DNA from 2 places in the Streptomyces sp. NPDC053474 genome. Region 1 is predicted to be linked to the other one. Evidence: riboswitches for the same ligand, from Rfam matches in the RefSeq annotation. Region 1 holds a riboswitch; the other holds the start of a gene.

What was found. A riboswitch is a leader RNA that binds a small molecule or an ion and turns the genes downstream of it on or off. The one in region 1 is predicted to bind S-adenosylmethionine.
Positions count from the first base shown of each region.
Region 2: linked by a shared signal. The riboswitch ahead of thrC (threonine synthase) and the one ahead of ACIG3E_RS11660 (aminotransferase class V-fold PLP-dependent enzyme) in region 1 are both predicted to bind S-adenosylmethionine.

Region 1 is NZ_JBITXV010000004.1:380,286-395,815, forward strand. Features, by position in the region: gene ACIG3E_RS11630 (hypothetical protein) at 1-139, opposite strand, end outside; gene ACIG3E_RS11635 (heme-copper oxidase subunit III) at 304-924, shown strand; gene ACIG3E_RS11640 (c-type cytochrome) at 1,041-1,850, shown strand; gene ACIG3E_RS11645 (Rieske 2Fe-2S domain-containing protein) at 1,847-2,899, shown strand; gene ACIG3E_RS11650 (cytochrome bc complex cytochrome b subunit) at 2,896-4,548, shown strand; gene trpD (anthranilate phosphoribosyltransferase) at 4,705-5,769, shown strand; SAM riboswitch class IV at 5,993-6,110, shown strand; gene ACIG3E_RS11660 (aminotransferase class V-fold PLP-dependent enzyme) at 6,294-7,721, shown strand; gene ACIG3E_RS11665 (glycerate kinase) at 7,643-8,896, opposite strand; gene ACIG3E_RS11670 (SLC13 family permease) at 8,928-10,343, opposite strand; gene ACIG3E_RS11675 (response regulator transcription factor) at 10,435-11,097, opposite strand; gene ACIG3E_RS11680 (sensor histidine kinase) at 11,094-12,476, opposite strand; gene ACIG3E_RS11685 (small secreted hydrophilic protein) at 12,622-12,987, opposite strand; gene ACIG3E_RS11690 (Lrp/AsnC family transcriptional regulator) at 13,067-13,348, opposite strand; gene ACIG3E_RS11695 (rhomboid family intramembrane serine protease) at 13,345-14,076, opposite strand; gene ACIG3E_RS11700 (hypothetical protein) at 14,242-14,481, shown strand; gene ACIG3E_RS11705 (NYN domain-containing protein) at 14,517-15,530, shown strand, end outside.
Region 2 is NZ_JBITXV010000005.1:409,664-425,193, reverse strand. Features, by position in the region: gene cdgB (diguanylate cyclase CdgB) at 1-700, shown strand, start outside; gene ACIG3E_RS14740 (carbohydrate-binding protein) at 800-1,774, shown strand; gene ACIG3E_RS14735 (ketose-bisphosphate aldolase) at 1,834-2,682, opposite strand; gene ACIG3E_RS14730 (1-phosphofructokinase family hexose kinase) at 2,729-3,664, opposite strand; gene nagA (N-acetylglucosamine-6-phosphate deacetylase) at 3,795-4,934, opposite strand; gene ACIG3E_RS14720 (ROK family protein) at 4,934-5,932, opposite strand; gene ACIG3E_RS14715 (SIS domain-containing protein) at 6,004-6,897, opposite strand; gene ACIG3E_RS14710 (extracellular solute-binding protein) at 7,146-8,366, shown strand; gene ACIG3E_RS14705 (DUF3263 domain-containing protein) at 8,407-8,664, shown strand; gene otsB (trehalose-phosphatase) at 8,681-9,532, shown strand; gene ACIG3E_RS14695 (trehalose-6-phosphate synthase) at 9,537-10,925, opposite strand; gene ACIG3E_RS14690 (glucosyl-3-phosphoglycerate synthase) at 11,098-12,093, opposite strand; SAM riboswitch class I at 12,264-12,415, shown strand; gene thrC (threonine synthase) at 12,409-13,731, shown strand; gene ACIG3E_RS14680 (MoaD/ThiS family protein) at 13,833-14,108, shown strand; gene ACIG3E_RS14675 (cold-shock protein) at 14,590-14,793, shown strand.

The DNA.
Region 1 (15,530 bases):
GGACCGCGGGCAGCGTCGCGCACTCGATGAAGCGGACTTCGGGGACGTCGGGGGCGGGCCTGCGCCCGGCCGCGAGGCGGACCTGTTCCCTGGTGTTCGCGTCGTCGCTGTAGATCAACACCGTGGCGGTCGGCTGCATGGTTCCTCCGCTTCGTCGAGGGATCTCGCGCGGATGCTACTCCTCCCGACACCCCGTCAACACCGGTTCGGACGGTGCCGCGATGGGCCATCCGGGCAGGACACAGGCCGCAGACACTCCGAACGGCACCCCCCGGGGTGAGGGCGGGATAAGCGACCGACATAATGTCGGTCGTGGCGACAGCAACGACAGTAGACACCGGGCACGCGCACCCGCCGGTCAATCGACCGAACCTCACCAGCGTCGGAACCATCATCTGGCTGAGTTCCGAGCTGATGTTCTTCGCGGCCCTCTTCGCGATGTACTTCACCCTGCGATCGGTGACCGGTCCCGACCACTGGAAGGAAATGGCCGATGCCCTGAACTTCCCGTTCTCGGCGACCAACACCACGATCCTGGTGCTTTCCTCTCTCACCTGTCAGCTCGGCGTGTTCGCCGCCGAGCGCGGTGACGTGAAGAAGCTCCGGATGTGGTTCATCGTCACCTTCATCATGGGTGCGATCTTCATCGGCGGTCAGGTCTTCGAGTACACCGAGCTGGTCAAGCACGAGGGCCTTTCGCTCTCGTCCGACCCGTACGGCTCGGTCTTCTACCTGACCACCGGCTTCCACGGACTGCATGTGACGGGCGGTCTCATCGCCTTCCTGCTGGTCCTCGGCCGCACGTACGCGGCCAGGAGGTTCACCCACGAGCAGGCGACCGCCGCCATCGTCGTGTCCTACTACTGGCACTTCGTCGATGTCGTCTGGATCGGCCTCTTCGCCACGATCTACATGATCAAGTAGTCGGCGTGTCACAACCGGCGAGCCGCGTACGTCCTAGAGGTGAACGGCACGCCGCAGTGGTCAACCGACACATTCCAGAAGCATCGACGCAGAAGATCCTGACACCGGGGTAATCCGTGAAAAAGCTCTCCGCACGACGACGCCATCCGCTGGCGGCGGTCGTCGTCCTACTCCTCGCGCTGGCGGCCACCGGGGGGCTGTACGCCGCGTTCGCGCCGGCGGACAAGGCGCAGGCCGACGAAACCGCTCAGTCCCTCGCCATCGACGAGGGCAAGAAGCTCTATGCCGTGGGCTGCTCCAGCTGCCACGGAACCGGCGGTCAGGGCACCACCGACGGCCCGAGCCTGGTCGGCGTCGGCGCCGCCGCCGTCGACTTCCAGGTCGGCACCGGCCGCATGCCGCTCCAGCAGCAGGGCGCCCAGGCGCCGAAGAAGAAGGTCATCTACAGCCAGGCCGAGATCGACCAGCTGGCCGCGTACGTCGCCTCGCTCGGCGCCGGCCCCTCCGTGCCGACCGAGAAGCAGGTCGACCCCAAGGGCGCCGACATCGCCAAGGGCGGCGAGCTGTTCCGCACCAACTGTGCCCAGTGCCACAACTTCACCGGTGAGGGTGGCGCGCTGACCCACGGCAAGTTCGCGCCGAGCCTCGAAGGCGTCAGCAAGAAGCACATCTACGAGGCCATGCAGACCGGCCCGCAGAACATGCCTTCCTTCCCCGACACGACCATGCCGGAGAAGAACAAGAAGGAAATCATCGCGTACATCGACGCGGTCAACAGCGAGAAGACCGAGAGCCCCGGCGGTCTCAAGCTGGGCGGTCTCGGACCGGTCAGCGAGGGCCTGTTCGCCTGGATCTTCGGCCTCGGCGCGCTGATCGCGGTCGCCGTGTGGGTCGCCGCCCGGACCGCAAAGGCCAAGAAGTCATGAGTAGCCAAGAAACCCCAGAAGAGAACCTGCCCAGCGAGCAGGAGTCCGCGCACGGCGCGGTGGCCGTCGCCGAGGACCCCTTCGCGGACCCGGGCCTGCCGCCGCACGAGAACCGCGTCCAGGACATCGACGAGAAGGCCGCCCGGCGCTCCGAGCGCACGGTCGCCATGCTCTTCACGATCTCGATGCTGGCGACCGTCGCCTTCATCGCCTCGTACGTGGCGTTCCCGGTCGACAAGAACGTCTACATCTGGCCGATCGGGCACATCAGCGCGCTGAACTTCGCGCTCGGCATGACCCTCGGCGTGGCGCTGTTCTGCATCGGCGCGGGCGCGGTCCACTGGGCCCGCACCCTGATGTCCGACGTCGAGGTCGCCGACGAGCGGCACGCGATCGAGGCCGAGCCCGAGGTCAAGGCCAAGGTCATGGCGGACTTCGCGGCGGGCGCGAAGGAGTCCCAGCTCGGCCGGCGCAAGCTGATCCGCAACACCATGTTCGGCGCGCTGACCCTGGTCCCGCTCTCCGGTGTCGTCCTGCTGCGTGACCTCGGTCCGCTGCCGGAGGACAAGCTGCGGCACACCCTGTGGTCCAAGGGCAAGCTGCTCGTGAACATGAACACGAACGAGCCGCTGCGCCCGTCCGACGTCGCCGTCGGTTCGCTCACCTTCGCCAAGCCGGAAGGCCTGGAGGAGCACGACCACGACTTCCAGACCCAGATCGCCAAGGCCGCCCTGATGATCGTCCGGCTCCAGCCCGACGACATCAAGGACAAGCGCGAGCTGGCGTGGTCGCACGAGGGCATCGTCGCGTACTCCAAGATCTGCACCCACGTGGGCTGCCCGATCTCCCTGTACGAGCAGCAGACGCACCACGTCCTCTGCCCGTGCCACCAGTCCACCTTCGACCTCTCCGACGGCGCCCGAGTCATCTTCGGCCCCGCCGGTCACGCCCTTCCGCAGCTGAAGATCGGCGTGAACGAGGAGGGCTACCTCGAGGCGCACGGCGACTTCGAAGAGCCCGTCGGTCCTGCCTTCTGGGAGCGCGGATGAGCACCGAGAACACCACGGCGACGGCGGCCCCGTCGTCCGATTCACGCAAGAAAGCGCCCGCCGGCGAGCGGGTCGCGGACTGGGCCGACGGCCGCCTCGGGATCTACTCCCTGGCCAAGGCCAACATGCGCAAGATCTTCCCGGACCACTGGTCCTTCATGCTCGGTGAGATCTGCCTCTACAGCTTCATCATCATCATCCTCACGGGTGTGTACCTGACGCTGTTCTTCCACCCGTCGATGAACGAGGTGGAGTACCACGGCAGCTACGTGCCCCTGCAGGGCCAACTGATGTCCGAGGCGTTCAACTCGACCATGCACATCTCCTTCGATGTGCGCGGTGGTCTGCTGATCCGGCAGATCCACCACTGGGCGGCGCTGATCTTCCTCGCGGGCATGTTCGTGCACATGATGCGCGTGTTCTTCACGGGTGCGTTCCGCAAGCCGCGTGAGGTCAACTGGCTGTTCGGCTTCCTGCTGTTCGTCCTCGGCATGTTCACCGGCTTCACCGGCTACTCGCTGCCCGACGACCTGCTCTCCGGCACCGGTGTCCGCTTCATGCAGGGCGCGGTCCTGTCCGTGCCGATCGTGGGCACGTACCTGTCGATGTTCCTCTTCGGCGGGGAGTTCCCCGGCGGTGACTTCGTCGCGCGGTTCTACTCGGTGCACATCCTGCTGCTGCCGGGCATCATGCTCGGCCTCGTGGTGGCGCACCTGATCCTGGTCTTCTACCACAAGCACACGCAGTTCGCGGGCCCTGGAAAGACCAACAAGAACGTCGTCGGCATGCCGCTGCTCCCGGTCTACATGGCCAAGGCCGGAGGCTTCTTCTTCCTGGTCTTCGGTGTCATCGCGGCCGTCGCGGCGATCGCCTCGATCAACCCGATCTGGGCCATCGGCCCGTACCGCCCGGACCAGGTGTCCACCGGCGCCCAGCCCGACTGGTACATGGGCTTCGCCGAGGGTCTGATCCGTGTCATGCCGGGCTGGGAGATCAACCTCTGGGGCCACACGCTGGTCCTGGGCGTGTTCATCCCGCTGGCGATCTTCCCGCTGGTCCTCGCGGCCATCGCCGTCTACCCGTTCATCGAGTCCTGGGTCACCGGCGACAAGCGCGAGCACCACATCCTGGACCGCCCGCGCAACGCCCCGACGCGGACCGCGTTCGGTGTCGCCTGGGTCACCGCGTACATGATCATGCTGGTCGGTGGTGGAAACGACCTGTGGGCCACGCACTTCCACCTGTCGATCAACGCCATCACCTGGTTCGTCCGGATCTTCTTCTTCGTCGGGCCGGTCATCGCGTTCGTCGTCACCAAGCGGATCTGCCTGGGCCTCCAGCGCCGCGACAAGGACAAGGTGCTGCACGGGCGCGAGTCCGGCATCATCAAGCGCCTGCCGCACGGTGAGTTCATCGAGGTGCACGAGCCGCTCGACCAGGACCAGCTGCACACCCTCACCGCGCACGAGCAGTACAAGCCGCTCGAGATCGGCCCGACGGTCGACGAGAACGGCGTCGAGCGCAAGGTGACGGGCTCGCAGAAGCTGCGGGCGAAGCTGTCCAAGAACATGTACGGCGAGGACAGCCAGATCCCGAAGCCGACGGTCGACGAGTACAAGGAGATCACGAGCGGCCACGGCCACCACTGACCCTTAGGTCCCCGACCGTCGTAGGTCGCCACGGCAAGAGCCCCGTCCAGCACCTGGACGGGGCTCTTCGCCGTCCCCGGGCTGGATAGGGTGGGGGCATCCCCCAGGGGCGGGGACGCCCCCTCGACGCACGCAGACGAACACACAGGAGCGGCCATGAGCGCTGTGACCCCCGCAGGAGGCGACACCGCGGCGGCCCGTTCCTGGCCCGACGTGCTGAACGGACTGCTCGACGGCCGCGACCAGAGCGCCGACGACACGGCCTGGGCGATGGACCGCATCATGCGCGGCGAGGCGACCGACGCGCAGATCGCGGGCTTCGCCGTCGCGCTGCGCGCCAAGGGGGAGACCGTCGAGGAGATCTCCGGTCTCGTCCGGGCCATGTACGCGCACGCGCACGTCATCGACGTACCCGGGCCGAGCGTCGACATCGTCGGCACCGGCGGCGACGGCGCCAAGACCGTCAACATCTCCACCATGTCCGCGATCGTCGTCGCCGGGACCGGCGCGAAGGTCGTCAAGCACGGCAACCGCGCGGCCTCCAGCGCGTCCGGCGCCTCCGACGTCCTGGAGAAGCTCGGCGTCAATCTGGAGCTGACGCCGCAGCGGGTGCGCGAGGTCGCGGACGAGGCCGGGATCACCTTCTGCTTCGCGGTGAAGTTCCACCCGGCGCTGCGCCATGTGGCCCCCGCGCGGCGCGAGCTGGGCATCCGCACCACGTTCAACTTCCTCGGCCCGCTGACCAACCCGGCGCAGGTCCGGGCCCAGGCCACCGGTGTCGCGGACGCGCGGATGGCGCCGATCCTCGCGGGCGTGCTTGCCGAGCGCGGCTCCTCCGCGCTCGTCTTCCGCGGCGACGACGGCCTGGACGAGCTGACCACCACCGCCACCTCCCGGGTGTGGGTGGTGCGCGACGGCGGCGTCCGCGAGGAGGCCTTCGACCCGCGGGACGTCGGCGTCGACCTGGTGCCCGTCGAGGCCCTCCGGGGCGCCGACGCCTCCTACAACGCGGAGGTCGCGCGGCGGCTCCTGGACGGCGAGACCGGTCCCGTGCGGGACGCGGTGCTGCTGAACGCCGCGGCGGCCCTGGTCGCCCTGGAGCCGGGCGCGGGCCTGCTCGCGGAGCAGCTCCGCGCGGGCATGGCGAGGGCGGCCGAGTCCATCGACTCCGGCGCGGCGCGGGCAGCGCTGGCGCGCTGGGTGGCCGCCAGCAACGCCTGAGCCCCGTAAGGGGCGCGGGGAACTGCGCGACCAGCCCCCACAAAGCCGCAGACGCGTCTGCCGGGATCTCAGCAGACGCGTCTGCGGCTTTTCGCGCGCTGAGCGCGCAGTTCCCCGCGCCCCTTAGGGGGCGCCTCAACCCGGCCCGGTTGACGGGGCCCGCCGGTCCGGATCGTGGACGGCGGTGTTGCACTTGCAAGATCGTGTGGCAAGATGCTGCACAGGTCATGAGTGACAGCGACTACGGCCCCGGCCCGCTGTCCGGCAACCCTCCGTCCGTGGCGGGGTGCCCCGGGTGAAGACCAGGCGGTGAACAGCAAGGTTCACCGCAAGCGCGGACCCCTCGCGTCACCAGGGGTCCTGGTCGTCGAGGGAGCAGTCTCGTGAGCCAGCGAATGCGATAGGGCCGAAGGCCCCGTTCTCCGTACCCCCCTTCTTCCTTCTCCTGTGCCGTTGACCGGTCGCGCTGTCGCGTCGACCGCTGTCCGCACAGCGATGTCGCCTGCCTCTTACGGGAGTTCGCCATGTCTGCCTCCACCGTTGCCACCGCCGTCGCCACCGACTCCGAGTCCGCCGACCCCTGCTGCGCCGAGCCGCTGCCCGTGCTCGGCCGGGACGTCACCGTGCCCCTCGTCACCGGCGGCGAGGTGACGTACGCGGCCCTCGACTACGCGGCGAGCGCCCCGGCGCTGCAGCGGGTCTGGGACGACGTGGCCGCGTACGCGCCGTACTACGGCAGCGTGCACCGCGGCGCCGGGTACCTGTCGCAGCTGTCGACCGACCTGTTCGAGAACTCCCGCAGGACGGTGGCCGAGTTCCTCGGCTGCCGCGAGGGCGACCAGGTGGTCTTCACCCGGTCCACGACGGACTCGCTGAACCTGCTCGCCGCCGTCCTGCCCGCCGACTGCCAGGTCTTCGTCTTCGAGACCGAGCACCACGCCTCCCTGCTTCCGTGGCGCGACGCGCGCGTCACGTATCTGAACGCCCCCCGTACGCCCGGCGATGCGGTGCGCACCCTGGAGCGCGCCCTCGCCGACCGGGACCCCTACGGGCCCGCCCTGGTGTGCGTGACCGGCGCCTCGAACGTCACCGGGGAGCTGTGGCCGGTGCGCGAGCTGGCCGCCGCCGCGCACGCCCACGGCGCCCGCATCGTCCTCGACGCCGCGCAGCTCGCGCCCCACCACCCCGTGGACATCGCGGAGTTGGACGTCGACTGGATCGCCTTCTCCGGGCACAAGCTGTACGCGCCCTTCGGCTCCGGGGTGCTTGCCGGGCGGGCCGACTGGCTGGGCGAGGCCGAGCCCTACCTCGCCGGCGGCGGTGCCTCGCGCACGGTGACGCGGCGCGCCGACGGGGGGGTGGACGTCGAGTGGCACGACACGGCCGCCCGGCACGAGGCGGGCTCGCCGAACGTCATCGGCGCCTACTCCATCGCCGCCGCCTGCAAGGCCCTGACCGAGGCCGGGTTCGACTCCCTGGTCGCGCGGGAGCGGCAGCTCATCCAGAAGGTGCGCGAGGGGCTCGCCGGGGTGCCCGAGGTGCGGGTGCTCTCGCTGTTCGGGGACGACGCGCCCCGCGTCGGGGTCATCTCCTTCGTGGTCGACGGCTGGAACAGCTCGCACTTCGCGGCCGCGCTGTCCGCCGAGTACGGCATCGGCGTGCGCGACGGCCTGTTCTGCGCGCACCCGCTGGTGCGCACGCTCCTCGGCAGCACCCCGGACGAGCCCGGCGAGTGCGGCGCCCCGGAGGCCGCCCCCGGCGAGCGGTCGCTGAACGCGATCCGCGTGAGCTTCGGCGCGGGCACCCCGGACGAGCACGTCGAGCGGTTCGTACGGGCCGTCAAGGAGCTGGTCAGCGACGGCGCGCGGTGGAGCTACCGCACCGAGGACGGGCGCTGCGTGCCCGACACCGCCGCCGGTGCCGCTGCCGACGCCGAGGCCACCGCCGCCTGACCCGGCAGGCGCGAGCCGAGCAGGATCATCCGCAGGGCCCGTTCGGTGGCGTCGGTGAGGAACTCGCCGCCCCGGCCGAGCGCCTCCGCGAGCGTGACGGGGGCGGGCAGGATCGCGCTGTAGGCGTCCACGCCCGCCGCCCGCACCAGGTGCGCCCCGTCGCCGATGGTGCCCGCGAGGGCGAGCACCGGGCGGCCGAACCGCTTGGCGCGGCGGGCCACTTCGGCCGGGACCTTGCCGCGCGGCGTCTGCCGGTCGAGGGCGCCCTCGGCGGTGACGACCAGGTCGGCGCGGGCCAGGCGCGCGTCCAGGTCGAGGTGGTCGAGGAGCACGTCGAAGCGGGGCAGGAGCCGGGCGCCGAGCGCGGCGAGGCCCGCGCCGAGGCCGCCGGACGCGCCGGTGCCGGGGCCGTGGAACAGGTCGGTGGTGACCCTCAGGTCGCGGGTGAGGACGTACGCCCAGCGCTCCAGGCCCGCGGCGAGCTCCTCGACCTGGGCCGGGGTCGCGCCCTTCTGCGGGCCGAAGACGCGGGCCACGCCCTGCTCGCCGCACAGGACGTTGTGCTGGTTGCAGGCGACGAGCAGCTCGGCCCCGGCGAGGCGCGGGTCGGCGGCGGAGGCGTCGACCCGGTGCAGCCGCGGCAACTCCCGGCCGCCCCGCGGAAGTTCCCAGCCGTCGGCGTCCAGGAGTCGGACGCCGAGGGCCTGGAGCGCGCCCGCGCCGCCGTCCGATGTGCCCGAGTCGCCGCAGCCCACCAGGATGCGGCGGGCGCCCGTGTCGAGCGCGGCGCGGATCAGCTCGCCCACGCCGTACGTCGTGGTGGCGCCGGGGTCGCGCAGCTCGCGCGGCACCAGGCACAGGCCCGCGGCGGCCGCCATCTCCACCACGGCGGTGCCGGAGTCGAGGAGCGCGAAGTGGGTGCCGATGCGCTCGCCCAGCGGGCCGGTGGCGGGCAGCGCGACCAGCCGCCCGCCCGCGGCCGCGGCGAGCGCCTGGGCGGTGCCCTCGCCGCCGTCCACGAGCGGGATCAGGTCGACCTCGGCGTCGGGCAGGACGCGCCGGACGCCCCGCGCGATGGCCTCGGCCGCGGACTGGGCGGACAGGGACTCCTTGAAGCCGCTGGGGGCGATGGCGACACGGCGGAGCGAGGACGGCGCGGGGGGTGTGTGCGGCATGGGGCGTACTCCTTGAGGGCGGGGGCGGGGCTCAGCGGCTGACGGGCACGCCGAGCAGCGGCCACACCGCGAGGGCGAACAGCAGGACGAGCGCGGCCGTGAGCGGGGCCAGGACGGCGGAGAGGCGCAGCAGGTCGCGCGGGGTGTAGGTGGGGGTGCCGGGGATCTCGGCGAAGAGGGCGACCGGCTTCGCGGAGGCGGGCAGGGTGTGGCAGAAGCCCGCGGCGGCCGTGGACGCGAGGGCCGCGGCGACCGGGTTCACGCCCGCGCCGACGGCGGCGGCCACGACCAGCGGCACGAGGACCGACGAGCGGGCCGAGCGGGACTGCAGGACCAGATGGGCCGCCGTGCTGACCGCGACGACGACGGCGAGGAAGAGCCAGGGCGACACGTCGACGGGGAGCCCCGCCACGAGCCACTCGGCCGCGCCCGAGTCGGCGAGCGCCACGCCCATCGCCATCGTCGCGGCCATGAAGAGCAGCAGCGACCACGGCACGGTCTTCAGGGCGTCCTTGAGGCGGACGGTGCCGAGCGCGGGCGAGGCCGCCACGACCGCGCCGATCAGCGCGACCACGGCGGGCGGGACCCGGTGCAGCGGCTCGCTGCACCACAGCGCGACGACCGTGGCGAGCAGCAGCGCGCAGCGTGTCTCCGCGGGCTCCCAGGGCCCGGTCACGGGGCGGTCGCTGTGCGCCTGGATGTCCTCGGCGGTGATCGCGACCGGCCCCTCGCGGTCCGCGCGGCGCGTGGTCGTCAACAGCACGGCCTCGGCGGCGAGGTGGGACGAGACGATCGCGAGCGGCAGGCCGAGCAGCAGCCACTTCGTGAAGCCGATCTCCTGGCCGGTGCTCTCCCACAGGACGGACACCGTGATCAGATGCGCTCCCGCCCCGATCAGGGTCGCGACCGCGGACAGCAGGATGACGGTCGGAAAGAGCAGCGCCAGCATCACGACCAGGCGCCCGCGGTCGGCGAGGACCTTGGAGAGGGCCAGGAAGACGGGCAGCGCGAGCGCGGCCCGACCTGAGGTGGCGGGCACCGCGAACGCCGTGACCACGAGCGCGGCGGTCGTCAGGTGCGTCAGCTGCCGTACGCCGCGCGCTCCGCTGACCAGGAACGCCGCCGCACGCCCCGCGAGCCCGCTGCGCGCCACGGCGGCGGCGAGCACGAACGCGCAGATCAGCAGCCACACGGTTGCGTCCCCAAGGGTGCCGAAGAGGGTGTCGCTGCTGATCACGCCGGTGGCGGTGAGGGCGAGCCCCGCGCCGAGCGCGATGTACGTGTCGTCGATGGGCGTGCCGATCCAGGCGCAGGTCGCGAGCGCGAACACGGCGAGCGTGAGCCGGGCGTCGCCGCCAAGGCCCGCGAAGGTGCCGGGGACGGCGAGGAGCGCGCACAGGCTCAGGGCCAGGCACAGGAGGGTCAGTTGCCGCGGTGTCGCTGTCACGCGTTCAGCGTCGCGGGGCGCGGTGAGCCCTCAATGAGCCGCACATGAAGGAAACTTCACCGAGCGGCTCCGGCCCGGGCCCCGGCCCGGCTCAGGCAGGCAGCCGGTACCCCATCCCGCGCACCGTCTCCAGGCGCTCCGCGCCCAGCTTCTTGCGCAGCGCCCGTACGTAGACGTCCACGATGTTGGACCCGGGGTCGAAGTCGTAGCCCCACACGTGGGACAGGATCTGTTCGCGGGCGAGCACCTGCCCCGGGTGCCTCAGGAACAGCTCCAGGAGCACGAACTCACGGGCCGTCAGGTCCACCGTGCGCTCGCCGGAGCGGGCCCTGCGGGTGCGCAGGTCCAGGGAGAGCGTGCCCGACCTGAGGACCGTCACCTCCGGCGCGCGCGCCGCCGTGCGCAGCCTGAGGCGCACCCGGGCGAGGAGTTCCTCGAAGCGGAACGGCTTGGTCATCCAGTCGTCGGCGCCGCCCTCCAGACCGGCCACCGTGTCCCGCACGGAGTCCCGGGCGGTGAGCACGATCACCGGCACCGTCACCCGGGCCTCACGCAGTTCGCGCAGCACGGTGAAGCCGTCGCGGCCGGGGAGGCCGATGTCCAGGACGACCAGGTCGAAGCCGCCGGTGAGGGCGTACTCGTAGGCCGCGTCGCCGTCGCCGACCACGGTGGTGGTGAAGCCGTTGGCGCGCAGGCCCTTCTCGACGAAGGAGGCGATGCGTTCCTCGTCCTCGACGATGAGGATGCGGTTCACGTGCGTACCTCTTCCAGGGGGCGTACGAGGTCCAGGGTGAGGGCGAAGGTGGCGCCGCCGCCCTCGGTGGCGCTGAGGCCCACCCGGCCGCCGTGGGCCTCGGCGATCGCGCGGACGATGGCAAGGCCGAGGCCCGCGCCGCTGGTGCGGGCGCCGCGCCGGGACGTGCCGCGCCGGAAGCGCTCGAAGATGACGTCGGCGTCCTGGGCCTGGACGCCGGGGCCGCTGTCGGCCACGTACAGCTCGATGTGCGGGCCCGTGACGCGGGAGCCCACGCGGACGCGTTCGCCGCGCGTGGTGTGCTGCACGGCGTTCTGCGCGAGCTGGACCATGGCCTGGGTGATGCGCTGCGGGTCGAGGACGGCCTCGCGGTCGGCGACCTCGGCCAGCTCCCAGCGGCGCTCGCCGAGCGTGCGGGCCTTCACGAAGACGTCGGCGGTGAGTTCGGCGAGCCGCACCGGCTCCGGGGTGATGAAGTCCGGGCGCTCGGCCTTGGCGAGCAGCAGCAGGTCCTCGACGATGCGGCTCATCCGGTCCAGTTCGTCGGTGACCAGGCGCACGGTCTCCTCGCGCTCGGCCGGATCGTCGCCCATCAGCTCCAGGTGGCCGCGGACGATGGTGATCGGGGTGCGCAGCTCGTGCCCGGCGTCGTCGACGAACTCGCGCTGCGCGGCGAAGGCCCGCTCCAGGCGGTCCAGCATGCCGTTGAACGTCTCGGCGAGCGCGGCGACGTCGTCGCGCCCGCGCACCGGGATGCGCCGGGTCAGGTCCTGCTCGGTCAGCTGGGCGGCGGCGGTGCGCACCAGGCGCACCGGCTTGAGGATGCGCCCGGCCACGACCCAGCCGATGCCGGTCGTGAGCAGCAGCGCGACGCCGGAGATGGCGAGGAGGATGCGGAACACGTCGTCCGCCTTGGCCTGTTCGGCGCCCGGGTGGAAGGCGACGACGAAGGCGGCCTCGGGCTCGCCGCCGTGCGGGGCCACCTCGACCTTGGCCCAGCGCAGCTCACCGGAGGCCCGGTCGAGGGTGCCGGTGGAGCCCTTCGCCGCGAAGATCTGGCGGCGGGCGCCGGGGTCGCGGTGCAGCGGGTGCGCGACGGACAGCTCACGGGCCTGGGTGAGCTGGGCGGGGCCCTGGCCGGAGCGGTGGACGAGCCCGATCAGCTCCTCGCCCGGGTCGGCGTACTGCCGCTCCAGGAAGACCTCGAGGAGGCGGCGCGGGTCGGTGAAGCCCGCGCCGGTCTCCGGGTCGACGCCCCCGTCCACGAAGTGCGTGAACTCGCCGGTCTCCTGGGTGAGCAGCCGGTTCACCCGGTGGTCGACCTCGCGCAGCAGGATCGAGCGGGTGGTCGCGGCGACCGCGGCGAACGCGACCGCCATCACCACGAGCAGCCACAGCAGGATGCGGACGCGCGCCGAGATGCGGCGCCGCACGGCCCCGCGGGAGTCGCCGTCCCGGGAGCCGGGGGAGCCGGGGGGCTCCTGCGCGGCGCGGGGGTCGCGCGGGTCGGGGGAGGCGTGCGGGTCAGCCGTCGTCGCCCGGCCCGTCGTCGTCGGTGTCGTCGGCGTCGTCGCCCGGCCGCCCGGGTCCGCCGGATCCGGAGCCCCGGTCGTCGTCATCGTCATCCGTGTCCCCTGTGGCCCCCGCGCCGTCCTTGCCGTTCCCGCTCCGCTCGGAGCTCTCGCTGACCGGAGGCCGGTCGACGACCTGGTCGCTGGGGGTGGGCTCCGGCCCGGTGGGCGTGCCCGACGGGGAGCCGCTCTCCAGCTCCACCTTGGGCGGGACCTTCGGCTCGGCGGGGGAGTCCGTCAGGGCGTAGCTGGTCGCGGCGATGCCGAGGGGGATCGCCACGACGGCCGCGAGGGCCGCCATGCGGTGGGAGAAGACCATGGCAGCGAGCGTGCGGGGCGTACCGCGTCATCTGGATGAGCCGGGGATGAAGAAACCCTCATCCGGCGCGGGACAGGCCCTAGGAGTCGAGGCCGATCGCGAACGCGGCCTCCAGGTCGTGCTGCGAGTACGTGCGGAAGGCGACGTGCGTGTCCGTGCCCTCGACGCCCGGGATCTTGCTGATCCGGCCGGGGATGACGTCGGCCAGGTCGTCGTGGCGGGCCACCCGGACCATGGCGATCAGGTCGTACGTGCCCGTCACCGAGAAGACCTCGCTGACGCAGTCGAGGGCGGCGATCGACTCGGCGATCTCCGGGATCCGGTCGACGCTGGTCTTGATGAGCACGATCGCGGTGATCACGGCTGGCTGTCTCCCTCGGTGGCCGGTCCTGAGGCTTTCACTCTAGTCCCCCGCCGACAGCACACCCAGGCGTAGACAAACCCGAGCGAAAAGCCCACGAGGTGCGCCAGATACGCCACCCCGGGCCCCTGCCGCTGCTGCCCCGCCGCCACCCACTGCAGCGCCACCCAGAACGGCAGCACCACCCAGGCCGGGAACCGCAGCGGAAGGAAGAACAGGAACGGGAAGAGGCTGGTGACCCGCGCCTTCGGGAAGAGATGGAGAAAGGCGCCGAGCACGGCGGAGATCGCCCCGGACGCACCGACGAGGGTCTGCCCGGACCCCGCGTGCGCGACGGCGTAGCCGAACAGGGCGAGACAGCCACAGCACACGGCGAAGAGCGCGTACTGGAGGTGGCCCATGCGTTCCTCGACCATCACGCCGAACACGTACAAGAACAGCATGTTGCCCAGGAGGTGCAGCCAGCTGCCGTGCACGAAGAGGGCCGTCAGGGGGGTGAGAGCGGCACGGGGCTTGCCGCTGAGGAGTTCGACGGGTACCACCCCCCAGCGTTCGAAGTAGGCCTGCTGGGCGGCGATGAGCCGGTCGCCCGTGCCGTACGAGGGGTTGAGTCCGGACAGCGGGGACAGGACGAAGACGACGCAGCAGACGGCGATCAGCGCGCACGTCACCGGGGCGGTCGGGCGCTTGAGCGCGCGGACCGCCGCCACGCCCCACGTGTTGATCATGCACAGAGCATGGCGTAAGCGAGCCAAACGGTACAGACCGCCGCACCCGGGTGGTTGCGGGTACGGGACGGGCAGCCTCCGCAGGTGCGCGCGGTGGTCCTTACGCAGGCCTTAGGGTTACGGGAAATACGCATCACGGCCTCCCGAAGGAAAGCGAACGTCACGATGACGGTTCCCCTGCCGACCGACACCACCCGATGGCGCTGCACGCTCTGCGGCAACCTCACGCGGTTCGACGTGACCCGCTCCTCGAAGGTCGTCGAATATGTGCACCTCGACCTGGCCGGAGCGCCGAACGTCGAGGAACGCGAGGTGGTCAGTGAGACCATCGAGTCGGTCCGCTGCCGCTGGTGCAACGCGGTGGACCAGGTGGAACTCGTGGACAGGCCCGGGGCCGGCTCCTGAGGGGAGCGGGCCCCGCACAGCTAGTGGGGTGACCGATGGTGGAGAGCGCGGGCGGAACGCCGGAGGACGGCGCCGCCGAGGTGCTCGACCGTCCGCTGCCCGACGGCGTGCGGCGGGCGGTCGTACAGATCGTGTCGGACGGCTTCGGCGGCCTCACGGTGGCAGAACTGCCGCCGCAGCTGCGGCAGTACGCGCGCTTCACGCCCACCCGGCGCGTGAAGTTCGCGGGCAACGCCATGGCCGCGGCCCTGGAGGGCGACCCGGTGTTCCGCCAGCGCATCGGCGAACGCCTGCGCGAGGCCCAGCCCGAGCTGACCGCGGCCCTGGACGCGGGCACGCCGCCGCCCGCCGCCGACCCGCTGGACGTGGCGGCCGCCGCCTATGTGCTGCGCCCCACCGGCTGGGTCAAGCTCGTCACGGCCGCGGGCGAGGAGGCCCAGCGGGCGGACGCCGAGCGCGCCGACGAGGAGACCCGGGCCGAGCTGGAGCGGCTGCGCGCGGAACTCGCCGCCGCCCGCGCCCACACCAAGGTCGAGACCGACCGGCTGCGCGCGGAGCTTGACGCGGCGAAGAAGGAAGCCGAATCGATGCACCGCAAGCTGCGCGGGGCACTCAGCGACGTCAAGCGCGGCGAGGCGGCCCTGCGCAAGGCCACCGCCGACGCCGAGGCCGCGCGCGCCGAGGGGCAGGCGCAGCTTTCGGCCACCGACAGCGAGACCCGGCGCCTGAAGGCCCGCCTCAGCGAGGCGGAGGCGGCCCTGGAGGCCACCCGCAGGGCCGCGCGCGAGGGCCGCAGCGTCGAGGACATGCGGGTGCGCCTGCTGCTCGACACCGTGCTCGACGCGGCCCAGGGGCTGCGCCGCGAACTGGCGCTGCCGCCGGTGTCGGTGCGTCCCGCCGAGACCGTGGATGCCGTCGAGCCCGGCCGGATGACGCCCAAGGACATCGCGGCCCGCGCCCTGTCCGAGAACGACCCGGCGATCCTGGACCAGTTGCTCGCGCTGCCCCAGGCGCATCTGGTCGTCGACGGCTACAACGTCACCAAGACC
Region 2 (15,530 bases), on a different contig from region 1:
GCGCGAGCTCCAGCTCGCGCACCGCGCCTCGCACGACTCGCTCACCGGCCTGCCGAACTCCGCCGAGCTGCGCGCCCGGCTCAGCGCCCGTCTCTGTCGCAGGCCGCACGCGGGCCGTCCGAGCACGGTGGACTCGCTGGACGCGGCGTACGACAACAGCGGCCTCTACGGCGGCGCCGCCGGTCACCCGGCCGGGCACGGGCACGCCGCCCCGCCCGGCGCGCACCACGGCGCCCAGGGCGACTTCGACCACCACGTGCACACCGTCGCCCCGCCCGAGGAGACCGAGGCGGACGACGGCACGAAGGGGCTCGCCGTCCTCTTCTGCGACCTCGACGGCTTCAAGTCGATCAACGACCGCTTCGGGCACCACACCGGCGACGCCGTCCTCATCGAGGTCGCACGGCGTCTGACCAGCGGCGTCCGCGACGGCGACACCGTGGCGCGGCTCGGTGGCGACGAGTTCGTGGTCCTCGCCGACGGGCTCGGCAGGGCCGACGCGCAGGACCTCGCGGTGCGGCTGCGGAACGCCATCATCCCGCCCATCAGGGTCGAGGGCCGGGCCGTGCGCGTCGGCGCCAGCTTCGGCATCGGCTGGGCCCACTGCGGCATGTCGGCGGACGAGGTGTTGCACTCCGCCGACCAGCGGATGTACGTCGAGAAACGTTCCCGTGCCAAGCAGCACCGACGGGCCGGATAGGCCCCGCACCGGGAACTTGTTGATGTCGACGGCACCTTGGGCGGTCACCCGGAGCGGGTAGGCTCGCCCGCATCCGCGATGCGAGGGAGTGACCTGCGAATGACGCCCGGCAACAACGGCGAGCAGACGCCGAACGCGCCACAGGGCGACGACGACCCGTTCGGCTACCTGTACGCCGACGGCCAGGCGGCCGGTGCCACCCCGCCCTCTGGAGGCGGCGGCTACGGCTACCCCGGGCCCCGGTCCTCGTACCACCAGGTGCGCCCGGTGGGCGAGCGGCAGTACGGGCAGCAGCAGCCCCCGGCCCAGGGCGGCTACGGCTACCCCCCGCAGCAGCAGCCCTACGGCCAGCCCAGCGCGCACTACACGGCCCCCGAGGCCCAGCCCGGCGCCACCGCCCCCGTCCGGCAGGTGCCGCCCCCGGCCCCCGCGGGGCGCGGCCGCGGGCCCAACACCAAGGGCCTGCTGATCGGCGCGATCGCGGTCGTCGCCGTGGTCTCGCTCGGCATCGGCGCGGCCATGCTCACCGGCGGCGACGACAAGGACGACGACAACAAGGCCGGGCCCTCGCAGCGGCAGAGCGAGTCCGGCGACCCCAGCCCCAGCGCGTCCAAGGACAAGGACAAGCCGGACAAGAAGGTCGAACTGCCCGAAACGGATGCCAAGGCCCTCAAGTTGGAGGGCGGCACCACCACCGCGTCCGACATCGACGGCGCCAAGTCCGCCGGCGGCGTGTACGTGGCCGGGCTCAACAAGGTCGGCGCGCAGGTGACCTGGACCGTCAACGGCATCCCCAAGGACGGCGCGTACACGGTCTTCGTCGGCTACGGCGTGCCCGGCAAGGCGGCCGAGACGACCCTCGTGATCAACGGCACGCCGTCCCCGCGCAAGCTCAACATGGACAACTTCGCGCACGCGGAGGAGGGGGCCTGGGACAAGGGCTGGACGAAAACGTTCGCCTTTGTGGAGCTGAACAAGGGCACGAACACGATCTCCGTGTCCTGTCAGCAGGGCGACAAGTGCGACGCGAACCTCGACCAGATGTGGCTGAAGGCGGGCCACGTCAAGGGCTGACCCTTTGTGGCGCTTCGCGCCTCGTCCTCAAACGCCGGACGGGGCTGAGGGGCTTGCTGTCAGCCGACAACGGTGAGGAAGTGGGCCACGACGTCGGCCATCGCCGCGCGCGCGGGGGTGAGGTACTTGCGGGGGTCCACCGTCCCTGTGTCTTCGGCCAGGAAGTGGCGTACCGCTCCGGTGAAGCCGGTGTTCAGGGCCGTGCCCACGTTCACCTTCACCACCCCGGCGGCGATCGCCGCGCGGATCTCCGCGTCGGGGACGCCGCTCGACCCGTGCAGGACCAGCGGCACGGGAACCCGCGCGCGCAGGGCGCGGATCAGCGCGTGGTCCAGGGAGGCCGAGCGCTCCGTCATGGCGTGCTGGGAGCCGACCGCGACGGCGAGGGCGTCGACCCCGGTGTCGGCGACGTAGGCGACGGCCTCGTCCGGGTCCGTGCGCACGCCGGGCGCGTGCGCGTCCAGGGGCGCCTCGCCCTCCTTGCCACCCACGCGGCCCAGCTCCGCCTCGACCCAGATGTCCCGCTCGTGTCCCCAACGCACCGCGTCCGCCGTGGCCTTCACGTTCTCCGCGTACGACAGCTTCGAGGCGTCGAACATCACGGAGCTGAAGCCCGCGGGGTGCGCGGCCCGCAGCAGGTCCACGTCCGTGACGTGGTCCAGGTGCAGGGACAGCGGGGCCGAGGAGGCGTGGGCGACGGCCGCGGCGGCCTGGGCGATCGGGGTGAGGGCGCCGCCGTGGAACCGCACCGCGTTCTCGGATATCTGGAGCACGGCCGCGCGGCCCGCGCGCTCCGCGCCGAGCGCGATGGCCTCCGCGTGCTCCAGGGTGATGACGTTGAAGGCGGCGAGGCCGCGTCCCTCGGCACGGGCCCGGCCGATCAGCTCGCCGGTGGTGATCAGTGGCATGGTGCCCTCATTCCCGGGCGCGCGCGGCCCGTGTCGCCCAACCCCGTTACGCGGCCGACGCCTTGCCGCTCACCGTCACCTTCGGCAGGACGTCCTCGTACACCGCCCGGTCGAACTCGCCCGCGGCGGGCGCCGCGACGGTCGCCGCCGCCAGGGCCGCCGCCCGGGCGAGCCGGTCCGGCCAGGACAGGCCCTCCACCAGGCCGGAGAGCAGGCCCGCGACTGCCGAGTCGCCCGCGCCCGTCGGATTGCCGTGCACGGCGGCGGGCGGCGTCGCCCGCCAGGTGCCCTCGGGGGTGACGGCCAGGAGGCCGTCGGCGCCGAGGGAGGCGACGACGGCGTGCGCGCCCCTGCGGCGGGCGTCGCGGGTGGCCCTCGACGGCTCGTGGGCGCCGGTGAGTTCGGCGAGTTCCTCGGCGTTCGGCTTGACGAGGTCGGGGCGGGCGGCGACGCCGCGGCGCAGCGGCTCGCCGCTGGTGTCGAGCAGCACGGGCACGCGGGCGGCGCGCGCCGCCCGCACCAGGAGGGCGTACGCGCCGACCGGGACACCCGGCGGCAGGCTGCCGCACAGCGCCACGGCGGTGACGCCGCCGCCCCCCACCAACGCCTCGTACGCGGTGAGGAATCCGGACCACTCGGCGGGCGACACGGCCGGGCCCGGCTCGTTGAGCTGCGTGGTGTCGCCGGTGCGGGCGTCCACGACGGCGAGGGTGCGGCGGGTCGGGCCCTCGACGGGGCGCAGCGCGTCCACGAGGCCGGGGATGCGCGTGAGGTGGTCGCGCAGGGTGCGCCCGGTGGGGCCGCCCGCGAAGCCGGTCACCGTCACGGTGTGGCCGAGCGCGGCGAGCACCCGCGCCACGTTCACGCCCTTGCCGCCCGCGCGTTCGGTCACCTCGGTGACGCGGTGGGTGGTGTGGGGCGTGAGGGCCGGGACGCGATAGGTGAGGTCGAGGGCGGCGTTGAGCGTGACCGTGACGATCACAGCTTCACCCCCCGAGACGCCTGTTCCAGTACGGCTTTCGGGGCCTGATCATGCCAAAAAGAAGGCGGTTGGCCCAGACCTCGGGGCCAACCGCCTCACTGCGACCGGTTCACGCGCGGCCGCGCGCGCCTCACCGCGGGTCGATGACCCACTCGCCCTTGCGCAGCACGCCCTTGAGCGCGAAGTCCGCGTCCAGGACGACGAGATCGGCGTCCTTGCCGGGCTCCAGGGAGCCGACCCGGTCGTAGAGGCCGAGCACCTTCGCCGGGGTCGCGGAGATCGCGGTGACGACGTCCTCGACGGGCAGCCCGTCCACTGTCACCGCGCGGTAGAACGCTCTATCCAGAGTCAGAGTAGAACCCGCGATGGCGCCGCCCTCGGCGAGCCGCGCGACGCCCTCCGACACCACGACCTCCAGCGGGCCGAGGTGGTACGTGCCGTCGCCGAAGCCCGCCGCGTCCATCGCGTCCGTGATGAGCGCGACCCGGTCGGCGCCCGCGCGGTGGAAGGCCAACTGGAAGGCGGCCGGGTGCAGATGCGTGCCGTCGTCGATCAGCTCGACGGTGACCCGCTCGTCCTCCAGGAGCGCGGCGATGGGCCCCGGCGCGCGGTGGCCGAGCCCCGGCATCGCGTTGTACAGGTGCGTGGCCACGGTGGCGCCCGCGTCGACGGCCGCCGCCGTCTGCTCGTACGTGGCGTCGGTGTGGCCGATCGCGGCGATCACGCCGTGCTCGGCGAGCAGGCGCACGGAGTCGATGCCGCCGGGCAGTTCGGTGGCGAGGGTGACCATCTTGGCCTGGCCGCGGGCCGCGTCGAGCAGCTTGCGGACCTCCGCCGGGTCCGGGTGGCGCAGCAGGGACTCGCTGTGCGCGCCCTTGCGGCACGGCGAGATGAACGGGCCCTCGAAGTGGACGCCCGCGATCTCGCCCTGCTCGGCCAGCTCGCTGAGCAGGCCCGCGCGCTGCGCGAGGGCGTCCATCTCGCCGGTGACCGTGGAGGCGACGAGGGTGGTCGTGCCGTGCAGGCGGTGCGTCTGGACGCCGTGCAGGATGTCGTCGACCGTGCCGTTGGTGAAGGACGCGCCGCCGCCGCCGTGGTTGTGCATGTCCACGAAGCCGGGGACGAGCCAGTGGCCGGTCAGGTCGATCGTCTCGGCGTCCGCGGGAGCGCTCCCGGCGATGCGCGTGCCGTCCACGATGACGCGGCCGCCGTCCACGGTCCCGGTGGGCAGGACCACCCGGGCACCGGCGAGAACCTTGCTAGTGGCCATCAGGTGGTTACCTCCGGGGATGCGTCGGTGGGGGTGTCGTTCACGGTGGTGGTCGGTGTATCGGTACGCGGGCCCTCCGGCGTGAGCAGGTCCCAGGCGAGCAGGCCCGCGCCGAGGCAGCCCGCGGCGTCGCCGAGCGCCGCTGGGACGATCCCGGGCAGCGTCTGGAACTGCACCACGCGGTCCGCCACCGCCTGGCGCAGCGGCGTGAACAGCGTGTCCCCGGCCTCCGCGAGGCCGCCGCCGATGATCAGCGTGTCGGGGTCCAGGAGGGTGAGGGCCGTCAACAGGCCGTCGGCGAGGGCGTCCACGGCGTGCTGCCAGACCGCGGCCGCGCGCGGGTCGCCGGAGCGCACCGCCTTCGCGCAGTCCGCGGCGTCCGCCGCCGGGTCGCCGCTCGCCTCGGCCCACGCCTTGCTCACGGCGGACGCCGAGGCGAGCCGCTCCAGACAGCCGCGCTGGCCGCAGCCGCAGGGCGGGCCGCCGGGCCGGACGACGATGTGGCCGATCTCGCCCGCCGAGCCGTGCGCGCCGGGCTCGATGACCCCGTCGATGCCGATGGCGCCCGCGATGCCGGTGCCAAGCGGCACGAACAGGAAGCGCGCCGTGCCCCGGCCCGCGCCGAGGCGGCCCTCGGCGAGGCCGCCGGTGCGCACGTCGTGGCCGAGCGCCACGGGGACGCCCCCGAGGCGGGCGCTGATCAGGTCGCGCAGCGGTACGTCGGTCCAGCCGAGGTTCGCCGCGTACACGGCGAGGCCGCGCTCGGCGTCGACGATGCCGGGGACCGCGACGCCCACCGCGGCGGCGGGCTCGCCGAGGTGGGCCACGCCGTGGGCGCGCAGCTCCGCGGCGAAGTCCAGGATCGACTCGACCACGGCGTTCGCGCCGCGCTCACGGCCGGTGGGGCGGCGCGCCTCGTGCAGCAGCGTGCCGTCCGCCCCGACCAGGGCGGCCTTCATTCCGGTGCCGCCCACGTCCAGGGCGATGACATGTCTCACGGGGACAGTGTCGCGTGTGACCCCGCAAGAGGTCTAGTCCAGTGTGCACACCGTGCCGGACTGGGGTCCGGCTACTTGAGGACCACGCTCCGGGTCAGGTTGCGCGGCCGGTCCGGGTCCTGCCCCCGGTCCTCGGCCAGGCGCACGGCCAGGCGCTGGGCGCGGATCAGGTCGGCGAGGGGGTCGACGTCGGCGCGCGCCTCCAGGTGGCCGCCGACCCGGGCGACGTCGTCCGCGAGGCCCTCCGGCAGCGCCCCGAACATCCACGCCACGCGGCCCGGCGCGGTGACGGAGATCGGCCCGTGCCGGTACTCCATGGCCGGGTACGCCTCCGTCCACGCGCCCGCGGCCTCCCGCATCTTCAGGCCCGCCTCCAGGGCGAGCCCGTACGTCCAGCCGCGGCCGAGGAACGTCCACTGCTCCGCCGCGACCACCGCCTGTGGCAGCGGCTCGGCGAGCGTGCGCTCGGCGTCCGCCGCGGCCTCGGCGACCGGCTTGACTCCCGAGAGCGCGCCGAGCCCGGCCCGCAGGAAGGCCAGCGCCGTGGTCGCGAACCGGGTCTGCACGACGGACTCCTCGTCCGCCCAGTCCAGGACGGCCACCGCGTCGGCGGCGGCCATGACCGGCGTCTTCGGGTCGGCGGTCAGGGCCAGCGTCGGCACGCCGCCCCGCACCCGCCCGAGCAGGTCGAGCACCTCCGTCGTCGTACCGGAGCGGGTGATCGCCACGACCCGGTCGTAGCGCCGCCCGGCGGGGAACTCCGACGCCGCGAACGCGTCCGTCTCGCCCTGCCCCGCGGCCTCCCGCAGCGCCGCGTACGCGAGGGCCATGAACCACGAGGTGCCGCAGCCGGTCACGGCGATCCGCTCGCCCGGCTCGGGAAGCCCGGCGAAGGCCGCGGCGCTCTCGGCGGCCCGCCGCCAGCAGTCGGGCTGGGTGGCTATCTCATTTGCGGTACGCGACATGTGCCAAGGCTCCTTGCCGGTGCGGGAGTTGTGCCGGGCGTCGCGCGGGCGGCGCCCCGAGCAGTGCTTAGCAGCAGGGCGACCGGCCGGGCAATGGGTGACCGCCGTTGCAGAAGCGATACTGGGGTGGTGTAGACCTGGTGTGTCGACGCGGGGGAGACTCGCGTTCCGGTAAGTCTCGGCAAGGGTGGGAAAAAGCGGTGCAGCGGCGCGTGACAGGCCTTACGGCGGCGGTGGCCGCACTGAGCATGGCGGCGCTGCTCGCCGGATGCGGCGAATCGGGCGGATCGGGCGATGTGACCCTCAAGCTCGTGGCGGCCGACTACGGCGACTCGGCGGCGAACAGCTCCAAGAAGTACTGGGGCGAGCTGGCCGAGAAGTTCGAGGACGAGCACCCGGGCATCAAGGTCGACGTGACCGTGTACTCCTGGACGGACGTCGACCGCAAGGTCAAGGAGATGGTCGCGGACGGCGAGGCCCCCGACCTCGCGCAGATCGGCGCTTACGCGGACTACGCGGCGCAGGACAAGCTGTACAGCGCCGACGACGTGCTCTCCATCCCCACCCAGGCCGACTTCCTGGCGCCGCTGGCGAAGGCGGGCGTCTTCAACCGCGTCCAGTACGGCATGCCGTTCGCCGCGTCCACGCGCCTGCTGTTCTTCAACGAGAAGCTCTTCAAGAGCGCCGGGGTCACCCCGCCGGAGAGCTGGAGCGAGCTCCAGGCCGCCGCGAAGAAGCTCAAGGCGCGCGGCGTGAAGATCCCGTACGCGCTGCCGCTCGGCCCGGAGGAGGCGCAGGCCGAGACGTACCAGTGGCTGCTCAGCGGGGGCGGCGGCTACACCGACAACGTCGGCTCGTACGACTTCGACTCCAAGCAGAACGTCAACACGTTCACCTGGCTGAAGAACGAGCTGGTCGGCAAGGGCCTGACCGGGCCGACGCCGCCCGGCAAGCTCAACCGCGCCGAGGCCTTCGCCGCCTTCACGCGCGGCGAGGTCGGCATGCTCAACGGCCACCCGACGCTGATGCAGATGGCCGCCAAGAAGCACCTGAAGTACGGCATGGTCCCCATGCCCGGCGTCAACGGCAAGGCCCAGTCCACGATGGGCGTCGCCGACTGGATGATGGCCTTCAAGGAGAACGGCCACCGCAAGGAGATCCGCGAGTTCCTCGACTTCGCGTACTCCAAGAAGAACGTCCTGGACTTCTCGCGCGAGTACGACCTGCTGCCGGTGACCACGTCGGCGTCCCAGGAGATGGCCGACGACAAGGCGGACGCGAAGAAGCTCGGCGGCTTCCTGGAGGAGCTGCCCGCCTCCCAGCTGTACCCCGTCGGCAAGACGTCCTGGGCCCAGGTGTCCGTGCAGATCAAGAAGTACATCGGCAAGACCGTCGACCCGAACGGCGACCCGCAGGCGATCCTGAGCCAGCTCGACGCGAAGGCGGCGGCGGAGGAGAACGCGAGCTAGCGTGGGCCGGGTGAACGGTGTGCCTGAGGCGGAGCCTCCCGTGCCCGAGCCCTCCGAGGCCTCCGGGGCCGAGGGCGGCCTGTCCGCGCGGGCCAGGGCCGTGCTGGCCCTGGAGCGGCGCAACTGGAGCGGCCCCGGTGCCAAGGAGCGGGCCATCCGCGAGGACCTGGGCCTCGCCCCGGTCCGCTACTACCAGCTCCTCAACGCCCTGCTGGACGACGAGCGCGCCCTGGCCCACGACCCGGTCACCGTGAACCGCCTGCGACGGGTACGCGCCGCACGCCGCGCGGAGCGCTGACGCTAGGGTCGGTCCCATGGGCGACGACCGCACGCACTCCCCGTACGAGCCACTGACCCCCGCGGGCCGCGACGGCCTCGCCGCGATCCTGGCCCGCCCCGAACGCGCCGTGATCGCCCTGGACTTCGACGGCACGCTCGCGGCCATCGTGCCGGACCCCGAGCGGGCCCGGGCCCACCCGGACGCCGTCCCCGCGCTCGCCGCCCTCGCCCCGAGGGTCCGCTCCGTCGCGGTCGTCACCGGCCGCCCCGCGGGCGTCGCCGTGCGCTACGGCGGCTTCGCGGGCGTCCCAGGCCTTGAGCACCTCGTCGTGCTCGGGCACTACGGCGCGGAGCGCTGGGACGCCGTCACCGGCACCGTGCGCGCGGCCGAGCCGCACCCCGGCGTCGCCGCCGTACGGGCCGAGCTGCCCGGCTTCCTCGACGCGATCGGGGCCTGGCAGGGCACCTGGATCGAGGAGAAGGGCCGGGCCGTCGCGGTGCACACGCGCCGGGCCGAGGACCCCCAGGCCGCCTTCGACGCCCTGCGCGGCCCCCTCGGCGAGCTCGCCGCCCGCCACGGGCTGATCGTCGAGCCCGGCCGGATGGTCCTCGAGCTGCGGCCGCCCGGCGTGGACAAGGGCGTGGCCCTCGTCGAGTACGTACGCGAGGTGGGCGCGGAGTCGGTCCTCTACGCGGGGGACGACCTCGGGGACCTGCCCGCGTTCGCCGCGGTGGACAAGCTGCGGGCGGATGGTGGGGTGCGGGGGCTGCTTGTGTGCAGCGGCAGCGCGGAGGTCGCGGAGCTGGCGTCCCGCGCGGACCTGGTGGTCGATGGCCCTGCGGGTGTGGTCGGGCTCTTGGCCTGGCTGACCGCGGCCCTGGCCTGAAGGCCTACGCCTCCAGCGCCGCCAGCTGGTCCAGGAACCAGCGGGTCGGGGGGAGGGCCGTGGCCGCGACGGCGAGGCGTTTGGTGCGTTCGGCTCGTTCCGCCGCGGGCAGGAGCAGGGCCTCGTGGAGCGCGGCGGCCGTCCCCGTCACGTCGTACGGGTTCACCGCGAACGCGTCCTCGCCGAGCTCCTCATAGGCTCCCGCCTCCCGGGACAGGACGAGCGCGCAGCCCTCGTCGGAGACGACGGGGACCTCCTTGGCGACCAGGTTCATGCCGTCCCGGATGGGGTTGACCAGGGCCACGTCGGCGATCCGGTACGCGGCGAGGGAGCGCGCGAAGTCGTCCTTGACGTGCAGCACCACCGGCGTCCAACCGGCCGTGCCGAAGCGGGTGTTGATGGCCTCGGCGACGCGGGAGACCTCCGCCGTGTAGGCGCGGTAGACCGCGAGGTCCTGCCGCGAGGGGTAGGCGAACGCGACGTGCACCACCCGCTCGTGCCACTCGGGGTGCTCGTCGAGCAGCAGCTCGTACGCCCGCAGGCCCCGGACGATGTTCTTCGACAGCTCGGTGCGGTCCACGCGGACGATGACCTTCCGGCCCGCGCCCACCTGTTCGCGCAGGCTCACGAGCCGCTCCTCGACGTCCGCGCGCCGCGACCGCTCCCGCAGGAAGTCCGCGTCCGCGCCGAGCCCGTGCACCCCGACCCGCGTCCCCGACGTGCCGCCGAGCAGCCGCACGCAGCACTCCGTGAACGCGTCCGCCCACCGCCCGGTGAGGAAGCCGAGCCGGTCCGCGCCCAGCATGCCGCGAAGCAGCCGCTCGGCGATGTCGTCGGGCAGCATCCGGAAGTAGTCGACGGGCGCCCACGGGGTGTGCGAGAAGTGCCCGATCCGCAGGTCCTCGCGGAGCTCGCGGAGCATCCCCGGGACGAGCGCGAGGTGGTAGTCCTGCACCAGGACCGCCGCGCCGGGCGCCGCGCTCTCGGCGAGCGCCTCCGCGAAGGCCTGGTTGTACTGCTCGTAGGCGGCCCACTGGGCGCGGAACTCCGGGCCGAACTCCGGCTCCAGGGGCGTCTGGTACAGCATGTGGTGCACGAACCAGAGCACCGAGTTCGCGATGCCGTTGTACGCCGCCGCGTGGGTCTTCGCGTCGATGTCGAGCATGCGCACGCCGGGCTCGGAGACCCCGCGCCGCACCGCCTCGCGGTCGCCGTCGCCGAGCGCCGAGCACACCCACAGCGCGTCCGCCTCGTCGCCGATGGCGCTGAGCCCCGACACGAGCCCGCCCCCGCCGCGGCGCGCGGTCAGCTCGCCGTCATCACCGACGGCGTACGAGACGGGGCCGCGATTGGACGCGACGAGAACCCGGGCGGCGGCATGAACGGAGACCATGTTGCCGAACCTAGCCCGCCCGGGATGCCCGTAAACGCGCATCAGTACGAGTGGCCCATCACTTCCCGGACTCGACGCGAAGGCAAGCGCCCCGAAGGGGCGCGGGGAACTGCGCGACTAGCCCAGGACGGCCCGCGGACGAAAACCAGCCCCGGTGCCCCCGCAGGCCCGCTCAAGCCACGCGCCGCGCCGCATACTCCGCGACCTCCACCATAGGCGGCCGCTCCTCCGTATCCACCGCATACGTACGCGGCTCGAAGCCCCCCGCCCCCCGGACGAACTGCGTCAGCTCGGGCCGCACCAGATGCGCGCGGGCGAGCCGCAGCTGCGCCGTGCGGTAGATCGACGCGGCCATCCGCCCGAGGGCCTGCCCGTCCTGGTGCCGGTGCTTGCGCACCCCGACGTCGACCTGCGCGAGCGCGTCCAGGCCGACGGTGTGCAGCGCGTCCACGAGCAGCCCGAGCTCCACCCCGTACCCGACCGGGAACGGCAGGCGCTCCAGGAGCGACCTGCGGGCCGCGTACTCGCCGCCGAGGGGCTGGACGAAGCCCGCGAGCTGGGGCCAGTGCATGTTGAGCAGGGGGCGTGCCATCAGCTCGGTGACGCGGCCGCCCTGGCCCGCCGTGGCGCCGGGGCCCTCGCCGCCGGGGTCGCCGGGGGCGCCCGGGCCGTCGAGCATCGTCAGCGGACGGTCGTACATGGCCTTCACGAAGTGCACGTCCGGCTCGGTGAGCAGCGGGCCCACGATGCCGGTCACGAAGTCGGCCGAGAACTCCTTCAGGTCGGCGTCCACGAACGCGATCACGTCACCGTGCGTGACCAGGAGCGAGCGCCACAGGACCTCGCCCTTGCCGGGCACCGCCGGGACGCGCGGCAGGATGTCGTCCCGGCGCACGACCCGGGCGCCCGCGGCGCGCGCCACCTCCGCGGTGCGATCCCGCGAGCCGGAGTCCACCACCACGAGCTCGTCGACCAGGGGGACCTTCTCGACCAGCTCGCGGCGGATCTCCGCGACGATCTCCCCGACCGTCCGCTCCTCGTCGAGGGCGGGCAGCACGACGCTCACCGTGGTGCCCGAGGCCCGCTTCGCGGCGGTGAGACGGTCCAGCGGGCGGTCGGTCACGGACCAGGAACGCCTGCTCAGCCAGCGCTCGACCTCTTCCAGCACGCGGGTTCCTCCCGTTGGTGGCCGTATGTGATCCATCTCGCGGTTCGGACGACTATCTCAACTGTCCTGGCCGTCGGTTACAGTCTTGAACAAGGCCGGTGACCATCGCATGTCGGGGGTCGCCGTCCGTCACGGATGCCACAGGCACACCGCGTACAACAACCGAATACCGCTCATCCAGAGGGGCAGAGGGATACGGCCCGTTGAAGCCCCGGCAACCCTCCAGCCGGTCTCGTAGCGCCAGCGGCGCACCGCGAGGCTCCCGGCTCGGGAAGGTGCCAATTCCGTCTCGTGGCGAGATGCGCCGCGAGGAAGATGAGGAGAAAGGGCCTCGCCTCCATGGCTGTGCAGACCGTCGACACCACGCCCCCCGCGGACGCCACCGTCGACCTGGGACCCGCCTCGGGTCTCTCCTGCCGCGAGTGCGGCACCGTCTTCCCGCTCGGACCGATCTTCGCCTGCGCCGAGTGTTTCGGCCCGCTCGAAGTCGCGTACGACCTCCCTGTCGGAGACCCCGAGGCGCTCCGCGCGAGGATCGAGTCGGGACCGGCCAACATCTGGCGGTACGCCCCGCTGCTGCCCGTCCCCGCCGACGTCGCGGACAAGCCCAATCTGAACCCCGGCTGGACCAAGCTCGTCAAGGCCGACAACCTGGCTCGTGAACTGGGCGTCGAGCAGGGCAAGTTGTTCGTCAAGGACGACTCCGGCAACCCCACGCACTCCTTCAAGGACCGCGTCGTCGCGCAGGCCCTTGAGGCCGCGCGCGCCTTCGGCTTCACCACGCTCTCCTGCTCCTCCACGGGCAACCTCGCCGGGGCCGTCGGCGCCGCCGCCGCCCGCGCGGGCTTCCGCTCCTGCGTGTTCATCCCGCACGACCTGGAGCAGGGCAAGGTCGTCATGGCCGCGGTCTACGGCGGCGAGCTCGTCGGCATCGAGGGCAACTACGACGACGTGAACCGCTTCTGCTCCGAGCTCATCGGCGACCCGCTCGGCGAGGGCTGGGGCTTCGTCAACGTGAACCTGCGGCCGTACTACGGCGAGGGCTCCAAGACCCTCGCGTACGAGATCTGCGAGCAGCTCGGCTGGGAACTGCCGGACCAGCTCGTGATCCCCATCGCCTCGGGATCGCAGCTCACGAAGATCGACAAGGGCCTCAAGGAACTCATCAAGCTCGGCCTCGTCGCGGACAAGCCGTACAAGATCTTCGGCGCCCAGGCGGAGGGCTGCTCGCCGGTCTCCGCCGCCTTCAAGGCGGGCCACGACGTCGTCCGCCCGCAGAAGCCGAACACCATCGCCAAGTCCCTCGCCATCGGCAACCCGGCCGACGGTCCGTACGTGCTCGACATCGCCCGGCGCACGGGCGGCGCGGTGGAGGACGTGACCGACGAGCAGGTCGTCGACGCGATCAAGCTCCTCGCCCGCACGGAGGGCATCTTCGCGGAGACCGCGGGTGGCGTGACCGTCGGGGTCACGCGCAAGCTGATCGAGGAGGGGCTCCTCGACACCTCCCTCACCACGGTCGTCCTCAACACCGGGGACGGCCTGAAGACCCTTGACGCCGTCGCGGCGTCCTCGCAGGCGACCGCGACCATTCGGCCGAGCCTGGACGCCTTCCGTGCCGCGGGGCTTGCGGGCTGATCACTTCCCTGCGGGCCGTACTGGGCTGGTCGCGCAGTGCCCCGTGCCCCTTCGGGCGCTCCTGGACCGGGGCGCCCTCATGAACTACCGAGGTGAAGAGTATGAGCGTCAACGTTCGCATCCCGACCATCCTTCGTACGTACACCGGCGGGCAGGCCGAAGTGAGCGCCGAGGGGGCCACCCTCGCCGAGGTCATCGCCGACCTGGAGAAGAACCACACCGGGATCGGCGCCCGCGTCCTGGACGACCAGGGCAAGCTGCGCCGCTTCGTGAACGTGTACGTCAATGACGACGACGTGCGTTTCGAGCAGGGCCTCCAGACCGCGACGCCCGACGGCGCGGGCGTCTCGATCATTCCGGCGGTCGCCGGCGGCTGAGCCGTTCCGAAGCCCCTGCGGGGTGCTCGTGGAGCCGTTTCGTATACAACGGCTCTTGTTCCTACGCAGAGTTACCTCGATTGCCCCCTCCGCGAGAGAAGCGGAGGGGGCAATTCTGCATGGTTGAGCGCGGTACAGTTGGGAATGGAGCTTCGTTTTTGATGTCGGGCGGCCTGAGTCGCCTCGGTGAAGTCGGCCGCGGAGCCGACAAGAAGCAGCCAAAGTGTCCTGCCTATTTGAGCCGAACGTGGCTTTTGTCTGGCCCGACTTGCCCTGAACGCCGGTGAATTCTCCGCATATCGACGATCGGCCGTGCCCAGAATTCTCGTCCGATTGACCTGTTGCAGACGGCAGTTGGACAGATACATTCAGCCGCGGTCGACGCGTTCCGGCGCACATCCCCCAACCCATGGGGGGTGAGGTCTGACCCGGGTCCGTGAAGTGCGGTCCTGCGCAAGGGCCAGTAATAGGGGAGTTAGGCATGGCTCAGGGCACCGTCAAGTGGTTCAACGCGGAGAAGGGATACGGCTTCATCGCGGTCGACGGTGGTGCGGATGTATTCGTCCACTACAGCGCGATTCAGATGGACGGCTACCGCACCCTGGAAGAAGGTCAGCGAGTCGAGTTCGAGATCTCGCAGGGCCAGAAGGGTCCGCAGGCGGACATGGTCAAGCTCGCCGTCTGATCGGCTTGGCGCGATCGGCCACCAGCGACGCGTGGGCCCGCCTCCCGGTTCGGGAGGCGGGCCCTCCTCTGTTGGCCCCCACCCCAACCGGGGTCCCGGCCCCTGTCCTCCGGCCGCCCCTCACCCCCGGGCCACCGCCGCCGCTACCGCGCCGGTTGCTTTCCCGCCCGCCCGCCCATGGCCAGTCGCCTTCCCGGCCCGGGCGGGCCGCGCGCCTTGCCGTCCGTCCCTTGGGTGCGGGCTCGCCCTCTACGCCGCCGCTCCGCGGCGGATGCCTCCCACCCGCCCGCCCATGGCCAGGCGGCTTCGTGGTGGGGGGCTTCCCTGCCCGGGCGGTGTACTGCCGAGCAAACGGGCGGGTGGGTGGGAGACATCCGGCGCGGTAGCGCCGGTGTCGTGGGCGACGGGCCGCACCCGAGGGACGGGCAGGCGGCAGCCTGCGCCGCCGCTGCGCTGCGGGTGTCTCCCGCCCACTGGCGGGGGAGGGCTTCCCTGCCCGGGCGGTGTACTGCCGAGCAAACGGGCGGGTGGGTGGGAAAGCATCCGGCGCGGTAGCGCCGGTGTCGTGGGCGACGGGTCGCGCCCGACGGACGGGCAGGCGGCAGCGGCGGCGCCACGCCCGAGGGGAGGGGCAGGCGGGGGCTCGCGTTCGAAAAGGGGGCCGGGGCGGCAGCCCAGGTTTCGAGGGGCCCCGGGTGGCAGGGGAAGTGAGGGCCCACGGGTGCCCGCGCGCCGCC